DNA from 2 places in the Mixta mediterraneensis genome. Region 1 is predicted to be linked to the other one. Evidence: predicted binding sites of a transcription regulator. Region 1 holds the regulator's gene; the other holds the start of a gene.
The links. Region 1 encodes ArgR, which controls arginine synthesis, uptake and breakdown. Its sites were predicted from a motif close to ANTGAATAAAAATACANT; they were not measured.
Positions count from the first base shown of each region.

Region 2: argF (ornithine carbamoyltransferase) is a predicted target of ArgR. The motif match lies at 1,355-1,372, and genes of this name have one in related genera.

Region 1 covers NZ_JASUAZ010000033.1:357-4,361, reverse strand. The annotation lists gene mscM (miniconductance mechanosensitive channel MscM) at 1-1,017, shown strand, start outside; gene mdh (malate dehydrogenase) at 1,069-2,007, opposite strand; gene argR (transcriptional regulator ArgR) at 2,440-2,910, shown strand; gene yhcN (peroxide/acid stress response protein YhcN) at 3,401-3,664, shown strand; gene QRY16_RS16140 (YdgH/BhsA/McbA-like domain containing protein) at 3,758-4,005, shown strand, end outside.
Region 2 covers NZ_JASUAZ010000002.1:262,016-266,020, reverse strand. The annotation lists gene miaE (tRNA isopentenyl-2-thiomethyl-A-37 hydroxylase MiaE) at 1-760, opposite strand, end outside; gene rraB (ribonuclease E inhibitor RraB) at 815-1,234, opposite strand; gene argF (ornithine carbamoyltransferase) at 1,397-2,404, shown strand; gene pyrB (aspartate carbamoyltransferase) at 2,647-3,582, shown strand; gene pyrI (aspartate carbamoyltransferase regulatory subunit) at 3,595-4,005, shown strand, end outside.

The DNA of each region.
Region 1 (4,005 bases):
GATCTCGATGCAATTAGCGCGCAATCACTGCGGCTGGTGCGTTCGCTACTTACGCTGGTTGCGCTAGTGTCAGTGATTGTGTTGTGGTCGGAGATTCACTCCGCCTTCGGCTTCCTTGAAAATATTCACTTGTGGGACGTCAACTCGTCGGTACAGGGCGTAGACAGCATACAACCGATTACGCTTGGCTCGGTGTTGATTGCGATTCTGGTGTTTATCATTACCACTCAGCTGGTACGCAATATGCCCGCGCTGCTGGAACTGGCGCTGCTCCAGCACCTCGATTTAACGCCCGGCACCGGTTATGCCATTACCACGCTGACGAAATATTTGTTGCTGCTGATCGGTGGACTGCTCGGTTTCTCGCTGATTGGCATTGAATGGGCGAAACTGCAATGGCTGGTAGCTGCGTTGGGTGTAGGTTTAGGCTTTGGTTTGCAAGAGATCTTTGCCAATTTTATCTCTGGCCTGATTATTCTGTTTGAGAAACCGATTCGTATCGGCGATACCGTTACTATCCGGGATCTCACGGGCAGCATTACCAAAATCAATACCCGTGCCACTACCATTACGGACTGGGACCGCAAAGAGATTATCGTGCCGAACAAGGCGTTTATCACCGAGCAGTTTGTTAACTGGTCATTGTCAGATTCGGTCACGCGCGTGGTACTGTCTATTCCGGCACCCGCTAAAGTGAATAGTGAAGAAGTGACGAATATTCTGAAGCAGGCCGCTGAGCGTTGCAGCTATGTGTTAGATACCCCGCCGCCGGAAGCATTTCTGGTTGATTTACAACAAGGGATACAGCTATTTGAGCTGCGTATTCACGCGGCGGAAATGGGACACCGTATGCCGCTACGTCATGAACTGCATCAGCTGATTCTGCAAGGCTTTGACCAACACGGCATTGAAATGCCCTTCCCCCCGTTCCAGATGCGTATGGAAACGCTGGGTAAGAAAGCGCCTGCAACTAACGGCACGCCCGCTACGCGCACCTTTAAATCGGGCGGCCTGTAAACAAAACGACAGCGCCCGGACATGCCGGGCGCTTTACCGTTTACCTTTCGCTTACTGCTTCACAAACTCTTCGCCCTGCACAATATCTTTCTTCAGCGTCTCAAGCATGTTATGCAGAGCCTGCTGCTCAAAAGTGCTTAATGTACCAGGCGATTTGCGTTCTACAACGCCATTTTTGCCCAGCAACAACGGTTGCGAGAAGAAGCGTGCATATTCGCCCTCTCCTTCCACATAAGCACATTCCACCACGTTGGCATCACCCTGTAACGCCCGCACCAGCGATAAACCAAAACGTGCCGCAGCCTGCCCCATCGATAATGTCGCTGAACCGCCACCTGCTTTGGCTTCCACCACTTCAGTCCCGGCGTTCTGAATACGTTTGGTTAAATCCGCGACTTCCTGATCGCTAAAGCTGATGCCTTTAACCTGAGAAAGCAGCGGCAGGATGGTCACACCTGAATGGCCGCCAATCACCGGTACTTCAATCTCATCCGGCGACTTGCCTTTCAGTTCAGCCACAAAAGTATTAGCGCGAATAATATCCAGTGTGGTAACGCCAAACAGACGATTTTTATCGTAGACGCCATGTTTTTTCAGAACTTCCGCAGCAATCGCCACGGTGGTATTAACCGGGTTAGTGATCACACCGATCAGCGCTTTTGGTGCCGTGCGGGCAACCTGGTCAATCAGATTACGCACAATGCCGGCATTCACATTAAACAGGTCGGCGCGGTCCATGCCGGGTTTACGCGCTACGCCAGCCGACATCAATACCACATCGGCGCCCTGTAGCGCAGGCGTGGCATCTTCGCCGCTAAATCCCTGAATTTTCACAGCGGTAGGGATATGACTGAGATCGACCGCGACGCCCGGCGTTACCGGGGCAATATCATAGAGAGAAAGTTCTGAACCTGCAGGAAGCTGCGTTTTGAGTAAAAGTGCAAGCGCCTGGCCAATACCGCCAGCAGCACCGAGAACGGCAACTTTCATTCTTAACTCCTTATTAAGGTGGGCAGAGAAGAGCCGAAATTCCATCTGTGTCAGACCTTAATCAACTGCTCAGGCGATGACAATTATCCGCGCTTATTTTACGTAATGACGCGCTTAAGCGCTGGATTCTATCCTTACTTATCATCTTATTCCTGAATGACCGGCAATTTTTTTGCCGTCTGCAGACAGAGAACAGCTATATTCGTTATCTGTTGTTGCATCTCCTATAGTATAACAATTTTACAACCTTTGCCCCGATGCGTACCCAGGCAGACTTTTTGGTCTGCTCATTATTCTTTGCTATTATTCCCGCCCGCTAATCGGCTTCTCCTGCTCGATTTTCAATCAATTGCATAACCATTCATTATTATGCATAATAATCGTTATGCCGTGGGCCGAATCCCGGTTATTCCCCTTTTTTATTGGATGCCTATGCGAAACCCATCAAAACAAGACGATCTGATCAAAGCGTTCAAAGCTTTATTAAAAGAAGAAAAATTCAGTTCCCAAGGTGAAATTGTTCAGGCATTGCAGGATGAAGGCTTCGAGAATATCAACCAGTCCAAGGTTTCTCGTATGCTGACCAAATTTGGCGCAGTGCGAACCCGTAACGCCAAAATGGAGATGGTTTACTGTTTACCCGCTGAATTAGGTGTGCCAACCACGACCAGCCCGCTGAAAAATTTGGTGCTGGACATTGATTACAACGATGCATTGATAGTGATTCATACCAGTCCCGGCGCGGCGCAATTAATTGCGCGCCTGCTGGATTCGCTGGGAAAATCAGAAGGCATCCTTGGCACCATTGCGGGTGATGACACCATTTTCATTACGCCCGCACGGACCTTTGCGGTTAAGCAGCTGTACGACGCTATTCTGGTTTTATTCGAACAAGAGCTATAAATCCCGCTTTGGCTACCGGCAGTTAACCTGCCGGTTACGCTTTATCCCTCTTCGCATCCGTCAGAAAAAAGCAGCCTTTTTCCGCTTAAATTCAACGGTTTACTTCACATCCCTCATTCGTGTTGAAAAGTAAAATATTGGTCATACCTTTTGGTAAACTCTACCATCATCGATATATTGCACTGGTTTAAATGCTAGAATTAGCTTCTTCTGTCAGGCAAAAAACAATTACCAGCTATATCCACCTGGATTTTTCGCACAAAAAGATAAAGTGACGTATGTCACTGTTTTAACATCAAAATAACTACTAATGGTCACTTTATCACCGGTTTTTATAACGTCCGGTTATTAAAACCAGCTATAAGGTTAAAGAATCACAAAAAAACATTATTAGCAGAGTATTAATTTCTGACGTTATTAGTTATATACTTATTTTCGTGATGCAAATCACACCAACTAAAAGATAAAAACAGACGACGAGGATATATAAATGAACGTTAAAACGACTATCGCCACCCTGAGCATTCTGTCTGCATTGTCATTCGGTGCTGTTGCAGCAGATTCTATCAATGCTGCCCAGGCGCAAAATATGCAACCTGTAGGCACCGTGAGTGTTAGCGGTATAGCTGGCTCACCAATGGATATTAATCAGAAGTTGAGTGATAAAGCCGATCAGCAAGGCGCAAAAGCCTATCGCGTCATTGAGGCTTATAACAACGGTAACTATCACGCGACTGCCAAACTGTATAACTAAGTTTAAATGAACCCGATAACTGGTAACTGGCGGCCTTTTTGAAGCGCACGCATGCACTTCGGGTTGCCGATACCAAATTTCAGGAGAATGCCCATGAAAACTAAATTGATTTTTGCCGTACTGAGCCTGGCTTCCGTTGTTTCATTTGGTGCCAGCGCCGCCAGCCTGGTTACCAATACACAGGCGCAGAAAATGAATCTGCAACCCATGAATCAGACTATCAGCGTCAGTGGTCGCGAAGGCGATCAGACAAATATTCATGAAGTGCTTTCTCAGAAAGCCGATGCGCAAGGGGCCAGCCACTACCGCGTCATCGAGAATAATCAGGACGACACTTACCA
Region 2 (4,005 bases), on a different contig from region 1:
AGAATGCGGGTACGCCGCTATGAAAACGCAGCTCGCTGTCTGGCTCGCTGATTAACCGCCCTTCCGTTGCGCCAATCGCCTGTACTCTTGGCGCAATGTCTGTCGGTGAAATTTGCGCTGCCAGCGTCAGGTAATCCTGATAATGACGCGCTTCCGAGCGCAGTAGTGAGATATAGAACTTCTCCAGCTCACTATCCAGATAAGGCGCTAAGCTAGCGAAACGTTCGCAGGATCGCGCTTCGATATACGCGCCACAGATCAACTTATCCACCAGCGTATCCGGCTCGTGTGTGGTCACTTCACGCAGCAATGATCTGGCATAGCGGCTTGACGTTATTTTCTGATAAACCAGCCCGCGCGTCTGCATAATTTCCCAAACCTGATAAAAGTGATGCAGCTCTTCTTTGATCAGCAGCACCATTTTTTCAACCAGTTCGTCCGTCCATGGCAATGCATTGCGAACAATAATGCTTTTCGACAGATTTTTGTGGGCATTGATAAAGTCGCTGTCGTCCTCCTCCCGGAAGATAAAATCCTCATAAGGCTTCAGCCAGGCGCGAATAGCTTCACCACTCGGCTGGTCAGCCACATATTTACGAATTAGCCAAACCGCAGTCTGCGCCGCTTTAAGTTCGCATACCAGATGGTCGGTCAGTAACAGCGTCAGGTTCTCCGGCTTGCGCGCTTCGTCAATCCAGGCTTGTGGCGTGCGGCAGTGGAGAAACTGGTAAACAGGTTCAAGTAAAAGTGCGTAGTTCATCGAATCAAAACGTGGTAGCAAAGAGGAAGGCGGAGCAGCTCCGCCCTTTAGAAATTAATGGCGAATACCGGTATCTTCATCGTCGTCGATAGCTTCGTCATCGTCCTCATCTTCAGCATCGGGATCTTCGAAATACGTGCCCCAACCGTCATAATCAACGTTGTATTTACCCACCAGATTGACCAGTTGCTCAACCTGCGCGTCGATCAACTCTGGGTTCAACGCGGCTTCGCTGAGAATATCCACGCACATCACCGTGGTGCCATCCTCCAGTTCTAATTCTTCCGGCTCGGTCACTTCGTAGCCCAGCTTGAAAGCGTCAACGGCCGCTTTCTCCAGCGAGTCAAAGTTGTTGCACGAGAGATGGTGCTCAATGGTATAGAGCGCGTCGGGATCGCTGCCATCCTCCAGCAGCTCTTCAATGATCAGGCGCGTCTCTTCACGCTGCTCTTCCAACAATGCTTCATATGCCATGGCGATGTCCTCTCTGAGTTCGGCAATAAACAATTATTTTCCCACACTGCCCGGCGCGCCACTACACAAAACGAAAAGTTTATTCACGCCGGGGTTGAAAATGCATATTCATACGGTTAGATTGAATTTTAATTCATTTAGACTGGTTACATGGAGCGCTGTATGAGTCAGCTTTATCAACGCCATTTCCTCAGGCTGTTGGATTTTTCCCCCGCCGAAATTGATTATTTGCTTACCCTTTCCGCTGAATTAAAAAGCGCTAAAAAAAGTGCGTGCGAAACGCAGTATCTGAAAGGCAAAAACATTGCGCTCATCTTCGAAAAAGACTCAACCCGTACCCGATGCTCTTTCGAAGTTGCCGCTTACGATCAGGGTGCTAACGTGACCTATCTCGGCCCAAGCGGCAGCCAGATTGGGCATAAAGAGTCGATGAAAGACACCGCGCGCGTGCTGGGCCGGATGTATGACGGCATTCAGTATCGTGGATACGGCCAGCAACTGGTTGAGACACTGGCAGAATACGCCGGCGTGCCGGTGTGGAACGGCTTAACCACCGAGTTTCACCCCACGCAATTACTTGCTGATTTACTGACGATGCAGGAACATCTGCCCGGGAAAAAGCGCAGTGAGATGACGCTGGTGTATGTTGGCGATGCACGCAATAACATGGGCAATACGATGCTGGAAGCGGCAGCGCTGACGGGGTTAGATCTGCGTTTAGTGGCGCCGAAAGGCTGCTGGCCGCAAGACGAGCTGGTGGTGCACTGCCGTCAGCTAGCCCAGCAAACCGGTGGCAAAATCACACTAACCGAAAATATTGCCGAAGGCGTGCAGGGCGCGGACTTTATCTATACCGATGTGTGGGTATCGATGGGGGAAGCCAAAGCGGTGTGGGAAGAGCGTATCGCCCTGCTGCGCGGTTACCAGGTCAACAGCGAGATGCTGGCGCTGACCGGCAATCCACAGGTTAAATTCCTGCATTGCCTGCCCGCTTTTCATGATGATCAAACCACGCTGGGCCGCCAGATGGCGGAGCAATACGGTTTGCATAACGGTATGGAAGTCAGCAATGAGGTGTTTGAATCAGCGCACAGCCTCGTTTTTGATCAGGCGGAAAACCGTATGCATACCATTAAAGCGGTAATGGTGGCGACACTCGGTCAGCGCTGATTAGCGGCAAGCAAACGTTTTCGGTGGGTGTGATTTACCCTTGAAGCAAATCACTGATGGCGTATAATGCGCCACAATTTGCCGGAGGAAACATGCAACAGTGCAGCGGACAATTTAACGCGCCATTTCGCCTGACAGCAGGCGGCGCATCTGTTTCTTTCCGTCATCGACCCGATCTTAAAAAAGCCCCTTCAGCAGGGGCTTTTTTTTGTCCGTAATCCGGCAGCACCGAGGAGAGAGTTATGGCTAACCCGCTATATCGCAAACACATTATTTCAATCAACGATCTCAGTCGCGACGAGCTGGAACGGGTGCTGCATACCGCTGCACAGCTCAAAGCTCATCCGCAGCCGGAACTGTTGAAGCACAACGTCATCGCCAGCTGCTTCTTTGAAGCCTCAACACGTACTCGCCTGTCATTTGAAACCGCTATCCATCGTCTTGGCGCCTCAGTCGTCGGTTTTGCTGACGGCAGTAATACCTCGCTGGGCAAAAAAGGCGAAACGCTGGCAGATACCATTTCCGTCGTAAGCACTTATGTTGATGCAATTGTGATGCGTCATCCGCAGGAGGGCGCGGCGCGTCTGGCAACGGAATTCGCCGGTGGTATCCCGATTCTGAATGCGGGCGATGGCGCGAATCAGCATCCGACACAAACCCTGCTCGATCTGTTCACTATCCGCGAAACCCAAAGCCGCCTCGACAATCTCAATATAGCGATGGTCGGCGACCTGAAATATGGCCGCACCGTGCATTCGCTGACGCAAGCGCTGGCTAAGTTTGATGGCAACCGTTTCTTCTTTATCGCCCCCGATGCGCTGGCAATGCCGGGTTACATCACCGACATGCTGGATGAGCAAAATATTGCCTGGTCGCGTCACGACAGTTTTGAAGAGGTGATGCCAGAGCTGGATATTCTTTACATGACGCGCGTGCAGAAAGAGCGTCTCGATCCCTCTGAGTACGCCAACGTCAAAGCGCAATTTATCCTGCGCGCGGCTGATTTAGCCGGTGCGCGCGACAACATGAAAGTGCTGCATCCGCTGCCGCGCATCGATGAAATTACCACCGATGTAGACAAAACGCCCTATGCCTGGTATTTCCAACAGGCCGGCAACGGCATTTACGCACGTCAGGCCCTGCTGGCATTGGTACTCAACAGCGAACTCGCCCTGTAAGGAGAAAACCGCATGACTCACGACAATAAATTGCAGGTCGAAGCGATTAAACGCGGCACGGTAATCGACCATATTCCGGCTCAGGTCGGCTTTAAGCTGCTGTCGCTGTTCCGCCTGACCGAAACCGATCAGCGCATTACTATCGGCCTGAATCTGCCTTCGGGTGAAATGGGGCGCAAGGATCTGATCAAAATCGAGAACACCTTTCTTACTGATGATCAGATCAATCAGCTGGCGGTTTACGCGCCGCATGCCACGGTTAACCGCATTGATGAATATGAAGTGGTGGCAAAAATTGCGCCAGCCTTACCAGATCGTATCGAACGCGTGCTGACCTGCCCCAACAGCAACTGCATCAGCCGCAGCGAGCCGGTGCTCTCCAGTTTCGCCGTAAAAAATCGCGCTAATGATGTCTATCTGAAG